DNA from 3 places in the Streptomyces sp. NBC_00009 genome. Region 2 is predicted to be linked to each of the others. Evidence: riboswitches for the same ligand, from Rfam matches in the RefSeq annotation. Region 2 holds a riboswitch; each other region holds the start of a gene.
The links. A riboswitch is a leader RNA that binds a small molecule or an ion and turns the genes downstream of it on or off. The one in region 2 is predicted to bind thiamine pyrophosphate.

Region 1: it holds a riboswitch for thiamine pyrophosphate, as region 2 does, so the genes downstream of both, OHA58_RS09500 (thiamine ABC transporter substrate binding subunit) here and thiO (glycine oxidase ThiO) in region 2, are expected to answer to the same signal.
Region 3: it holds a riboswitch for thiamine pyrophosphate, as region 2 does, so the genes downstream of both, thiC (phosphomethylpyrimidine synthase ThiC) here and thiO (glycine oxidase ThiO) in region 2, are expected to answer to the same signal.

Annotation. Positions count from the first base shown of each region.
Region 1 is NZ_CP108312.1:2,149,263-2,155,283, reverse strand. Features, by position in the region: gene frr (ribosome recycling factor) at 1-280, shown strand, start outside; gene OHA58_RS09510 (phosphatidate cytidylyltransferase) at 288-1,547, shown strand; gene rlmN (23S rRNA (adenine(2503)-C(2))-methyltransferase RlmN) at 1,650-2,756, shown strand; TPP riboswitch at 2,781-2,886, shown strand; gene OHA58_RS09500 (thiamine ABC transporter substrate binding subunit) at 2,966-4,051, shown strand; gene OHA58_RS09495 (ABC transporter permease) at 4,207-5,817, shown strand; gene OHA58_RS09490 (ABC transporter ATP-binding protein) at 5,817-6,021, shown strand, end outside.
Region 2 is NZ_CP108312.1:5,887,439-5,893,459, reverse strand. Features, by position in the region: gene thiE (thiamine phosphate synthase) at 1-358, opposite strand, end outside; gene OHA58_RS26585 (Rv2175c family DNA-binding protein) at 437-802, opposite strand; gene OHA58_RS26580 (NAD(P)/FAD-dependent oxidoreductase) at 877-2,112, opposite strand; gene OHA58_RS26575 (hypothetical protein) at 2,229-2,573, opposite strand; TPP riboswitch at 2,626-2,739, shown strand; gene thiO (glycine oxidase ThiO) at 2,737-3,921, shown strand; gene thiS (sulfur carrier protein ThiS) at 3,918-4,133, shown strand; gene OHA58_RS26560 (thiazole synthase) at 4,138-4,932, shown strand; gene pknB (Stk1 family PASTA domain-containing Ser/Thr kinase) at 5,027-6,021, shown strand, end outside.
Region 3 is NZ_CP108312.1:3,990,460-3,996,480, forward strand. Features, by position in the region: gene OHA58_RS18010 (SsgA family sporulation/cell division regulator) at 1-242, shown strand, start outside; gene OHA58_RS18015 (YibE/F family protein) at 322-1,674, opposite strand; TPP riboswitch at 1,746-1,902, shown strand; gene thiC (phosphomethylpyrimidine synthase ThiC) at 1,895-3,679, shown strand; gene OHA58_RS18025 (hypothetical protein) at 3,933-4,805, opposite strand; gene OHA58_RS18030 (metallophosphoesterase family protein) at 4,989-6,021, opposite strand, start outside.

The sequences.
Region 1 (6,021 bases), 3.7 Mb from region 2:
CGACGGCAACATCATCCGTGTGACGTTCCCTGAGCTGACCCAGGACCGCCGCAAGGAGTACATCAAGGTCGCCAAGACCAAGGCCGAGGACTCCAAGATCTCGATCCGCTCCATCCGCCGCAAGGCCAAGGAGACGATCGACAAGCTGGTCAAGGACGGCGAGGTCGGCGAGGACGAGGGCCGCCGGGCCGAGAAGGAGCTCGACGACACCACCGCGAAGTACGTCGCCCAGGTGGACGAGCTGCTCAAGCACAAGGAAGCCGAGCTGCTCGAGGTCTGAGGAATCCGTGAACGACTCTTCCTGGGGAGCGCCGACCGGAGCCGGGTACTGGGGGCCGCCCGACCAGGGGCCTTCCCAGGGGGCTTCCCCGGCGGGTCCCGCGTACGAACAGCATGCGGTTGAGGAGACTCGGCCCATGCCCATCGTGCCCGAAATGCCCGACGTGCCTGCCGGTGGTCGTGACCAGGACGACGATCGGGGGGCTGCTCGGCCGAGCGGTCCCCTGTTCCGCGACGAGTCGCCGGGCGGGACGCAGCACGAGCACCCTCACGGGCCCCGGCACGAGCAGCCGCGCGGGAACTCTCAGTACGAGCAGCCGCGCGGGGCACAGCACGAACCGCAGCATCCGACACAGCATCAGACGCCGTATGTGACGCCGCACGAGGCGCAGCACGAGAGCCGGCAGGAGCCCATGCCAAGCGCCGCACAGCCCGCCCCCGCACCGCCGAAGAAGAGCGCGGGCCGTGACCTTGGGGCAGCCATAGGAGTCGGGGTGGGGCTCGGCGCGGTGATCGTCGCGTCGCTCTTCATCGTCAAGGCCGTGTTCATCGGCGTGATAGCGGTGGCCGTCGTCGTCGGCCTCTGGGAGCTCACCTCGCGGCTCGAGGAGCGCAAGGGCATCAAGGCGCCCCTCGTGCCGCTCGCGATCGGCGGAGCGGCGATGGTCGTCGCCGGATACGTCCGCGGCACCGAGGGCGCCTGGGTGGCGATGGCGCTCACCGCGCTCGCGGTCCTGGTCTGGCGCATGACGGAGCCCCCCGAGGGCTACCTCAGGGACGTCACGGCCGGTGTCTTCGCCGCGTTCTACGTACCGTTCCTCGCGACCTTCGTGGCGCTGATGCTCACCGCGGACGACGGGCCGCAGCGCGTCCTGACGTTCCTGCTGCTCACGGTCGTCAGCGACACCGGCGCGTACGCGATCGGCTGGCGTTTCGGCAAGCACAAGCTCGCCCCGCGCATCAGCCCCGGCAAGACCCGCGAGGGCCTGGTCGGCGCGGTGACGTTCGCGATGGCCGCCGGCGCGCTGTGCATGCAGTTCCTGATCGACGACGGTGCCTGGTGGCAGGGCCTGCTGCTCGGGCTCGCGGTCGCGGCCAGCGCCACGCTCGGCGACCTCGGCGAGTCGATGATCAAGCGCGACCTCGGGATCAAGGACATGGGCACGCTCCTCCCCGGGCACGGCGGGATCATGGACCGCCTCGACTCGCTGCTCCCGACGGCGCCGGTGGTCTGGCTGCTCCTGGTGATCTTTGTCGGCGTCGGCTGACCGACCCGCAAATCCCGGCTGACCTGCGCGGTTTCAGGTGACGGGCTCGTTGTCCACAGGGCGGCGGGCCCGTTGTCGTATGTCTGCGACACTGGAAGGGTTATGCCTAAGCCCGGAGAACTCACTTTCGTTGCCCCGCGCGGAGCCAAGAAGCCGCCGCGGCACCTCGCCGACCTCTCGCCCGCCGAGCGGAAGGAGGCCGTCGCCGCGATCGGTGAGAAGCCGTTCCGCGCCAAGCAGCTGTCGCAGCACTACTTCTCGCGGTTCGCGCACGATCCCGCGGAGTGGACCGACATCCCCGCCGGCTCGCGCGGCAAGCTGCAGGAGGCGCTGCTTCCGGAGCTGATGACGGTCGTCCGGCATCTGTCGACGGACCAGGACACCACCCGCAAGACCCTGTGGCGGCTCTTCGACGGCACGCTCGTCGAGTCCGTACTGATGCGCTACCCGGACCGGGTCACCATGTGCATCAGCTCGCAGGCGGGCTGCGGAATGAACTGCCCGTTCTGCGCCACGGGACAGGCCGGTCTCGACCGGAACCTGTCGACGGGCGAGATCGTGCACCAGATCGTCGACGGCATGCGCGCGCTGCGCGACGGCGAGATCCCGGGCGGCCCGGCGCGCCTGAGCAACATCGTCTTCATGGGCATGGGCGAGCCCCTGGCCAACTACAAGCGGGTCGTCGGCGCCATCCGCGCGCTCACCGACCCCGAGCCGGACGGCGTCGGTCTCTCGCAGCGCGGGATCACCGTCTCGACCGTCGGTCTGGTCCCCGCCATGCACCGGTTCGCCGACGAGGGCCTCAAGTGCCGCCTCGCCGTCTCGCTGCACGCCCCCGACGACGACCTGCGCGACACCCTCGTCCCGGTCAACACGCGCTGGAAGGTCCGCGAGGTCCTCGACGCGGCGTGGGAGTACTCCGAGAAGTCGGGCCGCCGCATCTCGATCGAGTACGCGCTCATCCGGGACATCAACGACCAGGCCTGGCGCGGTGACCGGCTCGGCCGCCTGCTCAAGGGCAAGCGCGTCCACGTCAACCTGATCCCGCTGAACCCGACGCCGGGCTCGAAGTGGACGGCCTCGCGCCCCGAGGACGAGAAGGCGTTCGTCGAGGCCATCGCGGCCCACGGCGTGCCGGTCACCGTCCGCGACACCCGTGGCCAGGAGATCGACGGGGCGTGCGGTCAGCTCGCCGCCACCGAGCGGTAACCTGACTGGCGTACGTACATCTTCATATTCCGACAGGGGAGCGCCACAGCGCTGAGAGTGCGGCATCGGCCGCAGACCCTCTGAACCTTGCCCAGGTCATTCTGGGTAGGAAGTTCGGTCGCCACTCAAGCTGTTGCGCCCTGCCCGGGAATCGTCCGCGATCCCGGGCAGGGCCGCGTCTCTTCCTGGTCACCCAGGAGGGAACTTAAGTGAGCACGATCATCAAGGCCACGGCCGTCGCCGTGGCGGCCGGTCTCGGACTCGTCACGCTCTCCGCGTGCGGGGGGTCCGGCTCCGGCAAGGACTCGGCGGACTCCAAGACCGTCACCCTTGTCAGCCATGACTCGTGGGCCGTATCCAAGAGCGTGCTCAAGGACTTCGAGAAGCGTTCCGGCTACAAGGTCACGGTCCTGAAGGACGGTGACGCGGGCGAGGCCGTGAACAAGGCCATCCTGTCCAAGGACAACCCGCAGGGCGACGTCCTCTTCGGCGTCGACAACACGCTCCTGTCGCGCGCCCTCGACAACGGGCTCTTCCAGCCGTACGAGGCCAAGGGCCTGGACCAGGTGGGGACCGAGTACCAGCTCGACAAGGACAAGCACCGGGTCACCCCGATCGACACCGGCAACATCTGCGTCAACTACGACAAGAAGTACTTCGCCGATCACAAGCTGACGCCGCCCGCCTCGTTCGACGACCTCGCCAAGCCCGCGTACAAGAACCTGCTGGTCACGGAGAACGTGTCGACGTCGTCGCCCGGCCTCGGCTTCCTGCTGGGCAGCGCCGCGCAGTACGGGGACAACGGCTGGCAGGGCTACTGGAAGAAGCTCAAGGCCAACGGCGTGAAGGTCGTCGACGGCTGGGAGCAGGCCTACAACGAGGAGTTCTCGGGCTCCGCCGGTGGCAGGAAGGCGGGCGGCGACCGGCCGCTCGTCGTGTCCTACGCGTCGTCGCCGCCGGCCGAGGCGATCTACTCGGACCCGCAGCCGAAGTCCGCCCCGACCGGGGTCGCGACCGGCACCTGCTTCCGCCAGACCGAGTTCGCGGGCCTGCTGAGCAACGCGAAGAACGAGAAGGGCGGCAAGGCGCTCCTCGACTTCCTGATCGCGAAGCAGTTCCAGCAGGACATGCCGCTGAACATGTTCGTGGACCCGGTGACGAAGGACGCGGCCCTGCCCGCCGACTACGCGAAGTACGACGTCAAGGTCGACGCCCCGAAGACCATGGCCCCGAAGAAGATCGCCGACAACCGTGACGCCTGGGTCAAGTCGTGGACCTCACTCGTACTGAAGTAACGCCCCCCGGAGGACCTCCGGCCGAGCGCCCGGCCAAGCACCCGGCCAAGCACCCGGCCAAGCACCCGGCCAAGCGCCCGGCAAAGCACCTGGTAAAGCCTCCGGCAGAGCCCCGTAAGGGTCGTCGCAGCGGGAGCGCGGCGCGGCTCGGCCTGATGGCCGTGCCCGTCGCGTTCTTCGCGATCTTCTTCGCCTATCCGGTCGCGGCGATCGTCTCCCGCGGCCTGAAGGCGGGCGGCCACTGGCAGTTCGGGCGGATCGCCGACGTGCTCGGGCAGTCCGACATCCGGCACGTCCTGTGGTTCACGACCTGGCAGGCGTTCGCCTCGACCGTGCTCACGCTGCTGATCGCGCTCCCCGGCGCGTACGTCTTCGCGCGCTTCGAGTTCAGGGGCAAGCAGGTTCTGAGGGCCGCCGTCACCGTGCCGTTCGTGCTGCCGACCGTCGTCGTCGGCACGGCGTTCCTGGCGCTGGTCGGCCGCGGCGGGCTGCTCGACGGTCTGTGGGGCGTACGCCTCGACACCACGGTGTGGGCGATCCTGCTCGCCCATGTCTTCTTCAACTACGCCGTCGTCGTGCGCACCGTCGGCGGACTGTGGTCGCAGCTCGACCCGCGGCAGGAGGAGGCCGCCCGGATGCTGGGCGCCTCCCGCTGGACGGCCTGGCGGAAGGTGACGCTGCCCGCGCTCGGGCCCGCCGTCGCGGCCGCCGCGCTGATGGTCTTCCTCTTCACGTTCACGTCGTTCGGCGTGGTCCAGATCCTCGGCGGGCCGACGTTCTCCACTCTTGAGGTGGAGATCTACCGGCAGACCGCGCAGATCTTCGACCTCTCCACGGCGGCCGTCCTCACGATCGTGCAGTTCGCCGCCGTGGGGATCATCCTCGCCGTGCACGCCTGGAGCGTGCGCCGGCGGGAGAGCGCGCTGCGCCTCGTCGACGCGGCGCACACCGCCCGGCGCCCGCGCGGCGCGGGCCAGTGGGCGCTGCTCGCCGGGGTGGTCGCCACGGTCGCGGTGCTGATCCTGCTGCCGCTCGGCGTGCTGATCCAGAGGTCCTTCGAGGGGCTCGACGGCTTCGGGTTCGCCTACTACAAGGCGCTCACCTCGTCCGACAGCGGTGTGTTCCTGGTGCCGCCGATCGAGGCGATCGGGAACTCCCTCACGTACGCGCTCGCCGCCACCGCCATCGCGGTCGTGATCGGCGGACTCGCCGCCGCGGCCCTGACGCGGAGAGCCGGCCGTCTCGTACGGGGCTTCGACGCGCTCCTCATGCTGCCGCTCGGCGTCTCCGCCGTCACCGTCGGCTTCGGCTTCCTGATCACCCTGGACAAGCCGCCCCTCGACCTGCGCGGCACCTGGATCCTGGTGCCGCTGGCCCAGGCCCTCGTCGGGGTGCCCTTCGTCGTCCGCACCATGCTGCCGGTCCTGCGCGCGGTCGACGGGCGGCTGCGCGAGGCCGCCGCCGTCCTCGGCGCCTCGCCGCTGCGGGCCTGGCGCGAGGTCGACCTGCCGATGGTGCGCAGGGCTCTGCTGATCGCGGCCGGGTTCGCGTTCGCCGTGTCGCTCGGCGAGTTCGGGGCGACCGTGTTCATCGCCCGCCCGGACCACCCGACCCTTCCGGTCGCCGTGGCGCGGCTCCTCGGCCGCGCCGGTGACCTCAACTACGGCCAGGCAATGGCCCTTTCGACGATTCTCATGGTGGTGTGCGCGGTGTCGCTGCTGCTGCTCGAACGCATCCGCACGGACCGTACGACGGGGGAGTTCTGATGGCCCTGCTGACCCTGGACGACGCGACTGTGCGGTTCGGCGGTCCGTCCAGAACGGCGCACGCTGCGCTCGACCGGGTCGATCTGGAGGTCGCCGAGCACGAGATCGTGTGCGTGCTCGGCCCCAGCGGCAGCGGCAAGTCGACGCTTCTGCGGGTCGTGGCCGGGCTCCAGGGGCTCGACGGGGGACGCGTGTTCCTCGACG
Region 2 (6,021 bases):
CCGTGTCGGCGTGCGTGGAGCGGCCGATCAGGACGTCCTCGCCGAGGATGGCGCGGGCGGCCGCGACCGGCAGGTCGCCCTGGCCCAGGTGCAGGACGTCGGCGCCGGCGGCGTGGGCGACGTCCGCCCGGTCGTTGACCGCGAACAGCTTGCCGTGGCGGGCGGCGGCGTCGGCGAGGACGGCCAGGTGTTCCAGCTCCTCGCCCGCCTCCATGCCCTTGTCGCGCAGCTGCACGATGTCCACGCCGTTCGCCAGGACGGCGTCGAGGAACTCGGGGAGGTCGCCCTGGCGCTTGCGGGCATCCGTGCACAGGTACAGCCGGGCGTCGGCGAGCTGGGCGCGCTGCGTGGCGGCCATGGCCATGGGTGAGTCCCCCCGTGGTCGGTGGCGCGCGGGCCGCGGTGAGCGCGGCCCGCACGCCGGACGGTTGTCAGGTCAGACGGCGAGCGCCTGGGCGCGGCGCTTCACCTCCGTGCCGCGATTCTCGCTCAGCGCCTGCGCGGGGGTGCCCGGCAGGGTCGGGTCGGAGGTGAAGAGCCACTCGAGCATCTCTTCGTCGTTGAAGCCGTCGTCCCTGAGCAGGGTCAGCGTCCCGGTGAGGCCCTTGACGACCTTGTCGCCGTCGATGAAGGCGGCGGGCACGTGCAGCGCCCTGTTCTCACCGCGGCGTACGGCGATCACCTGGCCTTCCTTCACCAGCTGCCGCACACGCGTCACCTCCACGCCGAACTGCTCGGCGATGTCGGGGAGGGTGAGCCACTCGGGGACGAGAGCATCGATCTTTGCGTCAATCTCGGTCACAGGACAAGCGTGCCATCCCGGACTGACAGTGGGAAACGCGGCCGCGCAAAAGGCCCCTCGCCCGCGCGGGGCGGTTACACGACGGCGGCCTTCAGGGGACGGGCCGGGTCGCTGATGACCTGCGGGTCCAGCGGGACGCCCGACTCGATGAGCTTGCGCCCTTGCGCCAGGTCACGCGGGCGGCCCACGGCGAGGACGGCAACGAGACGGCTCTCGCGCAGCCAGCACACACTCCAGGACGCGCCCTGCGGATCGCCGCGCCACACGGTGGTGTCGGCTGCCGCGTGATGCCCGGCGTACTGCACGAAGCGACCGAACTGCTCCGACCAGAAGTACGGCACCGGGTCGTACGTCGCCGGGCTCTCGCCGATGATGTTGGCGGCGACCGTGCGGGGGCCCTGGAGCGCGTTGTCCCAGTGGTGGACCATCAGGCGCTCGCCGTACCGGCCCGAAGGGAAGGACGAGCAGTCACCGACCGCGTACACATCGGGCTCGGAGGTGCGCAGGCGGTCGTCCGCCACGACCTCGCTGTGGGCGCCGAGCGTGATGCCGGAGCCGGTGAGCCAGCCGGTGGCGGGGCGGGCCCCGATGCCGACGACCACGGCTCCGGCGGGCACCCGGGTGCCGTCGTCGAGGAGGACGGCACCGGGTTCGACGTGCTCCACGCGCGCGTGGGTGCGCAGTTCCGCCCCGGCGTCCGCGTACCAGGCGGCCATGGGGGCGGCGACCTCCTCGGGCAGCGCCCCGGCGAGCGGCCGCTCGGCCGCCTCGACGACGGTGACCGCGCATCCGGCCTCGCGGGCCGCGGTGGCGAACTCGGCGCCGATCCAGCCCGCGCCCACGACGACGATGTCGCGCTGCGCGGCGAGGACGGGGCGCAGGCGTTCGGCGTCGTCGAGCGTGCGCAGCAGATGGACGCCCTGGATGTCCTCCGTACCGGGCAGCCTGATGGGTTCGGCGCCGGTCGCGAGGACGAGGACGTCGTAGGGGGCGGGTCCGGTGGCGGTGTCGAGGGTGTGCTCGGCGGGACGTACGCCGGTGACCTCGCGGCCCAGTTCGAGCGTGATGTCGAGTGCTTCGAAGTCGACGTCGAAGGCGGACCCCTCGGCCTTGCCGAGCAGGACGGCCTTGGACAGCGGGGGCCGGTCGTACGGCTGGTGGGGTTCAGCGCCGATCAGCGTGACAGCGCCGGTGAAGCCCTGTTCGCGCAGGGCCACGGCGGTCTGGACCCCCGCCATCCCGGCGCCGACGATGACGACGTGCCGCCCTGCCTGGGGCACCGGTGCCTGGTTCTGGGTCTGCTCGCTCACCGGATCACCATATGCACCTGACGTTCAGTCAGTCAGCGGGCCGCGGCACTCCGGTCCCGTGACGTCTTCCACACCGGCCGCCGGTTTGACCGCTCCGGCCGCCCGCGCTCCCGCCGTCAGGCGCCGGGGACCTCTTCGACGACGCTCGTCCCGCTGCCCGCCTGCGACTCCCACTCCCACGTCTCGTCCAGCCGCACCCGCCCGTCGGGAAGGTCCACGACGAGCGAGACACAGTGCCCGGAGGAGGTCGTCGCGTCCGTCTTCAGCTGTACGTACCTGAAGTCGATCCGGTCGCCCTCACGGGTGCCCACGAGGTGGCCGCGCACCACGTCCCCGCCCGCGTACTCGGCCCAGATCCGGCCGTCCTCCTCGTGGTACGTGAACCGCGTCCGCGTACCCACCTGACCTGGAGCCTGGTCGGCGACCGGGGCGAGTACGAGTCCGTCGAGCGAGCGGGCCATGCGGGCGGGCTCCCTTACTGAGGGTCGCGGGGACGGTTTAGGGTGGTCACCGTAAAGCACTCGCGGGAGCCCGGACGTACCGGGCTGAGAGGGAGGCTGGGACGGCCTCCGACCGTACGAACCTGATCCGGGTCATGCCGGCGAAGGGAGGGGCTGGACGCCCATGTCGCGTACTTCAGAAGGCTCCGACGTCCTGATCGTGGGCGGCGGGATCATCGGTCTCGTCACCGCGTGGCGGGCCGCGCAGCGCGGGCTGCGCACCGCGGTCGTGGACCCCGAACCGGGCGGCGGGGCCGCTCAGGTGGCGGCCGGGATGCTCGCCGCCGTCACCGAACTGCACTACGGAGAAGCCGAACAGACCCTCCTCGGCCTCAACGTGGAGTCCGCGCGCCGCTATCCGGCGTTCGCGGCCGAGCTCTCCGAGGCCACCGGGCTCGACCTCGGCTACCGCGCGTGCGGCACCCTCGCCGTCGCGCTCGACTCGGACGACCGCGCACACCTTCGGGAACTGCACGCCCTCCAGCACAAGTCGGGCCTGGACTCGGAGTGGCTGTCGGGCCGTGAGTGCCGGCGCCTCGAACCGATGCTGGCCCCGTCCGTGCGGGGCGGCCTGCGCGTCGACGGTGACCACCAGATCGACCCGAGACGCCTCGCGAAGGCCCTTGTCGCGGCCTGCGAGCTGGCCGGGGTGCAGTTCCACCGGCAGTGGGCCGAGCGGCTGACAGTCGTCCGCGAGGGCGCGCGCGGCGTGGTCCTCGCCGACGGCACCGGGCTCGACGCGGACCAGGTCGTCCTCGCCGGCGGCAGCCTCAGCGGCAGGCTCGCCGGGGTCCCGGACGACGTGCTGCCGCCGGTGCGCCCGGTGAAGGGGCAGGTACTGCGCCTGACCGTGCCGAAGGCGTACGCGCCGTTCCTGAGCCGCACCGTGCGCGCCGTCGTACGCGGCGGCAACCTCTACCTGGTGCCCCGGGTCAACGGCGAGCTCGTCGTCGGAGCCACCAGTGAGGAGCTCGGCTGGGACACGACGGTCACCGCGGGCGGCGTCTACGAGCTGCTGCGCGACGCCCACGAGCTGGTGCCCGGCATCACGGAGCTGCCGCTCACGGAGACCCGCGCGGGCCTGCGCCCCTGCTCCCCCGACAACGCCCCGATCCTCGGCCCGACCGCGCTGACGGGCCTGCTGCTCGCCACCGGCCACTACCGCAACGGCGTGCTGCTCACGCCGGTCACCGGCGACTCCATGGCCCACGCGCTCGCCACCGGCGAACTCCCCGAAGTGGCCCGCCCCTTCACCCCGCGGCGCTTCGACGCCGTCCCCGCACCCGTCTCTGTGGAGCAGTCCGTATGACCGTGTCCGTCACCCACGTATCCGTGAACGGCGAGGGCCGCCAGGTCGCCCCGGGCACCACGCTCGACGCCCTCGTCTCCGCGCTGACCAGCGCGCCGTCCGGTGTCGCCGCCGCACTCAACGAAACCGTCGTCCCGCGCACCCAGTGGGCCGTCACCGCACTCACGGACGGGGACCGCGTCGAGGTCCTCACCGCGGTCCAGGGAGGCTGAACCCATGGCTGACGACTCCTTGGTCATCGGCGGTACGTCCTTCTCGTCCCGGCTGATCATGGGCACGGGCGGGGCGCCCAGCCTCGATGTCCTGGAACGCTCCCTCGTCGCGTCCGGCACGGAGCTGACGACCGTCGCGATGCGGCGTGTGGACGCGAGCGTGCAGGGCTCCGTGCTCTCCGTACTGGAGAAGCTGGGGATCCAGGTGCTGCCGAACACGGCGGGCTGTTTCACCGCCGGTGAGGCCGTCCTGACCGCCCGCCTCGCGCGCGAGGCGCTCGGCACCGACCTGGTCAAGCTGGAGGTCATCGCGGACGAGCGCACCCTGCTGCCCGACCCGATCGAGCTCCTGGACGCGGCGGAGATCCTCGTCGACGACGGCTTCACCGTGCTGCCGTACACGAACGACGACCCGGTGCTCGCGCGGAAGCTGGAGGACGTGGGCTGTGCCGCGGTCATGCCGCTCGGCTCCCCCATCGGCTCCGGGCTCGGTATCCGCAACCCGCACAACTTCCAGCTGATCACCGAGCACGCGCGCGTGCCGGTGATCCTGGACGCGGGTGCCGGGACGGCGTCCGACGCGGCGCTGGCGATGGAGCTGGGGTGCGCCGGTGTGATGCTCGCCTCGGCGGTCACCCGCGCGCAGGAGCCGACCCTGATGGCGGAGGGCATGCGGCACGCGGTCGAGGCGGGGCGGCTGGCGTTCCGGGCGGGCCGTATCCCCCGCAGGCACTTCGCCGAGGCCTCCTCGCCCGTGTCCGGGATGGCCAGGCTCGACCCGGAGCGGCCCGCGTTCTGAGGGCCGTACAGCACGGTTACAGCTCTGCTGCAGTACGGCCGCTTGCGGACGACTGCGGAGCCGGGTGTCGGCGGCGGCTCGTACACTCACCTGCGTGGACACGACCCTTCAGGACCCTCTCGTCGGGCAGGTGCTCGACGGCCGGTACCGCGTCGACGCACGCATCGCGGTCGGCGGGATGGCCACGGTCTACAGGGCCGTGGACACCCGCCTCGACCGCGTGCTCGCGCTCAAAGTGATGCACCCGGCCCTCGCCGCCGACGTCTCGTTCGTCGAGCGTTTCATCCGCGAGGCCAAGTCCGTCGCCCGGCTCTCCCACCCGAATGTGGTCGGGGTCTTCGACCAGGGCGCGGACGGCCAGTACGTCTATCTGGCGATGGAGTACGTCGCGGGCTGCACCCTGCGGGACGTCCTGAGGGACCGCGGGGCACTGCGGCCGCGCGCCGCGCTCGACATCCTGGAGCCGGTCCTCGCCGCGCTCGGCGCCGCGCACCGCGCGGGATTCGTGCACCGCGACATGAAGCCGGAGAACGTCCTCATAGGGGACGACGGCCGCGTGAAGGTGGCGGACTTCGGCCTCGTACGGGCCGTGGACACCGTCACGAACACCACGGGCGCCGTCCTCGGCACCGTCTCCTATCTCGCCCCCGAGCAGATCGAGTCGGGCACCGCGGACCCCCGCGTCGACGTGTACGCGTGCGGGGTGGTGCTCTACGAGATGCTCACGGGCGCCAAGCCGCACTCGGGCGACTCCCCCGCCCAGGTCCTCTACCAGCATCTGAACGAGGACGTGCCGCCCCCGTCCACGTCCGTTCCCGGCCTGCCCGCGGAGCTGGACGAGCTCGTCGCGTCCGCGACCGCGCGCACGCCCGACCTCAGGCCGTACGACGCGGTGGCGCTGCTCGCCCAGGTCAGGGCGGCCAGGGCCGCCCTCACGGACGCGCAGCTCGACGCGGTGCCGCCGGCCGCACGCCCCGAGGACCTCGGGGACCGTGACATCTCAGACGACCGTACGAGCGTGATCCCGCGGGCACTGCGGACCAGGGGCGTACAGCTCCCGCTGCCGGCCGACGACCAGGACCCGCAGGC
Region 3 (6,021 bases), 1.9 Mb from region 2:
TGCGCATCGAGCCGGTGGAACTGGCGGGCAGCCCGGGCGAGATGCCGGGCGAGGTGCACATCCGGCTCCAAGTGGGTGGTGACCAGGCGCTGTTCCGGGCGGGCGTCGCTCCCCTCGTCGCCTTCCTCGACCGCACCGACAAGCTCGTCCCGCTCGGCCAGGAGCGGGCACTCGCCGACTTCGAGACGCATCTCGACGAGGCACTCGACCGGATTCTCGCCGAGGAGCAGAGCGCGGGCTGACGGGCTCCAGGAGTCCGCGGACGATCAACTGATGTAACGCTTCAGCAGACCGGCGCCCTCGGGGTGCCCTCGCAGGGGTTCAGCGCTTCCGACGCCGGCCCCTTCCTCCGCGTGCCGGACCGGCCGCGGCAGCGGACGGGGATCCCGGTCGGTCGGCGGAGACCACCAGAGCCGCGAGCGCGGTCGTCACCGGCACCGAGGCGACCAGCCCGATCGAGCCCACCAGAGTCCGCACGATCTCCACGGCCACCAGTTCACTGTTGGCCACGGTGCCCACACTGCTCTGCGCGATAGAGAAGAGCAGCAACAGCGGCAGTGCCGCGCCCGCGTACGCCAGCACAAGCGTGTTGACCACGGACGCGATGTGGTCGCGGCCGATCCGGATGCCCGCGCGGTACAGACCGCGCCGCCCCATCGTCGGGTCCGCCTGATGCAGCTCCCACACCGCCGACGTCTGCGTGACCGTCACATCGTCGAGCACACCGAGCGAACCGATGATGACGCCGGCGAGCAGCAGACCACTCATGTCGATGGACGGGTAAAGACCGTGGATCAGGCCCGTGTTGTCGTCCGTGTTGCCGGTCAGCGCCGCCCAGCCGATGAACAGCGAGCCGAGCAGACCGATCAGGACCAGCGACACCAGCGTGCCGAGCACCGCGACCGACGTCCGGGCCGTCAGACCGTGACACAGGTAGAGCGCGATCAGCATGATGGCGCTCGCCCCGACCACCGCCACCACCAGCGGATTCGAGCCCTGAAGGATCGCGGGCAGGATGAAGAAGGTCAGCACCATGAAGCTGATCGCCAGCGCGACGAGCGCCATGACGCCCCGCAGCCGGCCCACGACGACCACGGCCAGCGCGAAGATCCCGGCCAGCAGTGCCATCGGGAGCCTGCGGTTCACATCGGTGACGGAGTACTGAAGTTCCTTGGGCGCGTCGGGCGCGTAGGCCACGATCACCTTCTGGCCCTCGTGCAACTGCCGTGGTGAGTCCGGCTGCACGATCTCCGTGAACGTACGGCCGGTGTCCTTGCCGCTGTCGACGCGGACGGTTGCCTTCTCGCATGTGCCCTTCGCCTGCTGCTCGGCGGACTGGCCCTCGGCGGTGGATGTATCGCCGGTGGGGGTCTCGCCCGAGGCGTTCACGGACTTGCAGTCGACCTTGTCGACGCGAGTGACGGTGCCCTGCTGGGTCTGCCGGTCGAAGCCGACGCCCGTACGGGCATGGGAGGGGGCGCCGCCGGGCCAGAGCACCACGAGGCCGACGACGACCGCCACGGAGAACGGGATGAGCACCGCGGCGATGACCTTGCGCAGATGCTTGGAAACAGGCGCGGCAGGGCCGTGACTGTGGGAGTGCCCGTGCCCTCCGCCCCCCTGGTCATGGGGCGGATGCGGCGGCGGGGGCGGGGGCTGCTGCGTGCTGGTCACCGCCCGATCATCGCAAGAACGGCAGGGGCCCTCTGTTCAGCACGCCAGAAATGACGCTAGCGTGGGGGCACCTTTGCACACGCGGGAGCTCGGAGCACCGGGCTGAGAGGGCGCTGACCTCCGCTTCGGCGATGTTTCACATGAAACATCGCCCGACGGAAGCCGCTGCGTCGACCGCCGAACCTGTTACCGGGTAATGCCGGCGTAGGGAGTAGGTCTCATGACCACATCGGACGCACGCACGCCTGCCTCCAACCTGTCCGCAGAGACGGGCGAGGCCGGGAAGTCCATCGGCTGGCACAAGGGGTACGTCACGGGCTCACGCCCCGACCTCCAGGTGCCGGTCCGCCAGGTGCACCTCACCAACGGCACGGCGGTCACGCTCTACGACACGTCCGGGCCGTACACCGATCCGAGTGTCGACACCGACGTCCGCAGGGGCCTCGCGCCGCTGCGGGAGAACTGGATCATCAGCCGTGGCGACACCGAGGAGTATGCGGGCCGCCCGGTCCGCCCCGAGGACGACGGCATCAAGCACACTTCGCCGCGCGGCGGTCTGCGCAACCTCGACGCGGTCTTCCCCGGCCGCCCCCGCCAGCCTCGTCGCGGGCGTGACGGCCAGGCGGTGACCCAACTCGCGTACGCCAGGCGCGGGGAGGTCACGCCCGAGATGGAGTACGTGGCCATCCGGGAGAACGTGGAGCCGGAGGTCCTCCGCGAGGAGATCGCCGCGGGCCGCGCGGTCCTGCCGGCCAACGTCAACCACCCGGAGATCGAGCCGATGATCATCGGCAAGCGGTTCCTGGTGAAGGTCAACGCCAACATCGGCAACTCCGCGGTCACTTCGTCCATCGAGGAGGAGGTGGAGAAGATGACATGGGCGACCCGCTGGGGCGCCGACACCGTCATGGACCTCTCCACCGGCCGCAACATCCACACCACGCGCGAATGGGTCCTGCGCAACTCCCCCGTCCCGATCGGCACGGTCCCGCTCTACCAGGCGCTGGAGAAGGTCGACGGCCGCGCCGAGGAGCTGACCTGGGAGATCTACAAGGACACGGTCATCGAGCAGGCCGAGCAGGGCGTGGACTACATGACGGTCCACGCGGGCGTGCGGCTGCCGTACGTCCCGCTCACCGCCAACCGCAAGACGGGCATCGTCTCGCGCGGCGGTTCGATCATGGCCGCCTGGTGCCTGGCGCACCACAAGGAGAGCTTCCTCTACGAGAATTTCGCGGAGCTCTGCGAGATCCTCGCGGCGTACGACGTCACGTACTCGCTGGGCGACGGCCTGCGGCCGGGCTCGATCGCGGACGCCAACGACGAAGCGCAGTTCGCCGAGCTGAAGACGCTCGGGGAGCTCAACACGATCGCGAAGAGCTTCAACGTCCAGACGATGATCGAGGGCCCCGGGCACGTCCCGATGCACAAGATCAAGGAGAACATCGACCTTCAGCAGGAGGTGTGCGAGGAGGCGCCCTTCTACACACTCGGCCCGCTGACGACCGACATCGCCCCTGCGTACGACCACATCACCTCCGGCATCGGAGCCGCGATGATCGCGTGGTGGGGCACGGCGATGCTCTGCTACGTCACGCCCAAGGAGCACCTGGGCCTGCCCAACCGTGACGACGTGAAGACCGGCGTCATCACCTACAAGATCGCGGCCCACGCGGCGGACCTGGCCAAGGGACACCCGGGTGCCCAGGAGTGGGACGACGCCCTCTCCGACGCGCGCTTCGAGTTCCGCTGGGAGGACCAGTTCAATCTGGCCCTCGACCCGGACACGGCAAGGGAGTTCCACGACGAGACGCTCCCGGCCGAGCCCGCGAAGACGGCCCACTTCTGCTCCATGTGCGGTCCGAAGTTCTGCTCGATGAAGATCTCCCAGGACATCCGCCGCCAGCACGGCGGTACCAAGAGCGAGATCGAGGAGGGCATGGCGGAGAAGTCCAAGGAGTTCGCCGCCGCGGGCAACCGGGTCTATCTGCCGATCGCGGACTGACCTCGCCCGCGCGCCCACAGGCGCCGCGCGCTGTCCACCGGTCGCCCTTCGCGGCCGGTGGACAGGGTGTTCCGGGACCAGGCCTGGCAGGCCCCAGGGCCTCTTGTTTGGAGCGGGCTGGGCTCGCGGGGTCTGGCACGCGTAACTGCGGCGTTGCCGTCAATCACCGACTCCCCCGAGCTCTCGGCTGCGCTCGAGCAGGGGGACCCCCATGACCCCGCTCCCTGATCCAGCCTGATCCAAACGAAAGACCCTAGTCCGGCTGGTGGTCCGGGCCTCCGAAGTCGGGGCTTGTGAAGTCCGGGCTCGAGTACGTCGGGCGCGGGGCCGCAGGGGAGCCGCTGTCGGTGCCCGGGCTGCTGAACCCGGGCCTGTTGTACCCGAGATGCGGCATGCGGCCCGCGGTTCCGGGGCCGCCCCCGCGGTTGGCGGGGGCCGGCGGTGGTTCCGCGAGGGCCTCCCGGAGGAACGGCAGGATGCCGCGCTCCAGGAGCACCAGGCACCAGGCTTCCCTGGCCCGGTCCACCTCCTCGTTCGACTCGCTGTGCGCGCCGGCCTGCAAGGACGTCGCGCCGTTGCGCAGAGCGGTGAGCAGCAGGCCCACGCCGGCGACAAGAATCCCCGCCGCCGTCAGCGCGCCGAACACCCAGCCGGCCGTCAACAGGGTCTGGGCGAACGCCGGTTCCGGATCGAGCATCTTCAGGATGTAGCCGACGAGCAGGAAGATCGCGGCAGCCGTCCCGGCGAGCAGGGGGGCGAGCACCGCGACGACGGCTATGACGCCGGCGCCGGTGGTCTCCGCCACCTCGCCCACAGTGGCGGCCAGGCCGATCGCTCCGCCGCCGGACTCCGCCGCGCTTCCTCCTTCGCGCAGCGGACGTACGGGCCGGGGCGAGGCGCGCAGGTCGGCGCGGACCTTCACGTAGTTCTGGTACTCGGTCGCTGCGGCGGCCGTGATCAGCGCGGTGGCGTTGAGCGCCATGGTGCGCAGTTGTTCGGGGTTGAGCCGCTGCCCCACTGCGGCGAGATCAGGGCGGTCCGGTGCGGTACGCAGCGCCTCATCGAGGATCCGCTCGAACTCGGGGCGGTCCTCGTTCAGCAGGTGCGGAGCGCTGTTCATGTGCATCCCCCGATGCTCCGTAGGGCTTGGGGGCTCGCATGGTTACGAGCCGTCGGGCAGAACCGGAGGGGAGCCTGCTACGGATAAGCCGATGGTAGAGCGGTGACGGCACGCGGTGACAGGGGGTTTCCCGAATTCGGCCCGGTGGCCGGACTGAGCCCCCGTTCGGTGCGCCTGCCCGGGGAACGCCTAGCTATCCATGGGGAGTTGCTGGACCAGCAGCTTTCCGGCCATGGTCACTCCGCCGTCCATCGCGATCGCGAGCCCGCCCGCGTACACGTGCGGGCCCTCGATCTGCGGGCGGCTGTCCTCGGATCCGTCCGCCGCGTCCTCGGTACCTACCTCGCCGAGGAGGTACGGGATGGGGCTGTGGCCGTGGACGACGCGCGTGCCGCCGTAGGCGTCGAGGAGCTCGCGCACGGCTTCGGGTCCGGATTCGTCACGGAACGCGAAGCGCTTGGTGAATTTGCGGAAGAGGTCCCAGCACTCGTCCGCGTCGTTACGCGTGAGGGTCTCGCGGACCGTGTCGTTGACCGCCTCGATCGAGTCGCCGTAGTCGAGGTACGCGGTCGTGTCGGAGTGCATCAGGAGGTGGTCGTCCTCCAGCTCGATGGCGTCGAGCCGGGACATCCACTGCAGATGGACGTCCTGGAGACGGTCCATGTCCGACTTCTGGCCGCCGTTGAGCAGCCAGGCCGCCTGGAAAGTGGCGGTGCCGGCGCCCGAGTTGACCGGGGTGTCGCCGAAGCGCTTGGCGCCGAGCAGGAGCAGTTCGTGGTTGCCCATGAGGGCCTTGCAGTAGCCGCCGGCGGCCGCGGCCTCCGCGGACAGCCGCATCACGAGGTCGATGACGCCGATGCCGTCGGGCCCGCGGTCGGTGAAGTCGCCGAGGAACCAGAGTCGGGCGGTGCCCGCCGACCAGCTGCCCTCGGCGTCGATGAGGCCTTGCTCGTACAGGGCCGCGATCAGTTCGTCGAGGTAGCCGTGCACGTCGCCGACGACGTACAGCGGGCCGAGGCCATCGGTGGGACGGGGCGCCGGCTCGGTGTCGATCTGTACCTGGACCGTGTCCCCGCGGTTGATGACCGGCAGGTCGCGCTGGGTGGGCGTGTACCCGTCGGGCTGGTCGAACGCGGGGTCCTGATGCGCAGGCTCCGCGTAGGAGGGCTGCGAGAGCGACGGCTCCTGGTACGCGGGATCCGGCTCCGCCTGCGGGGGCACG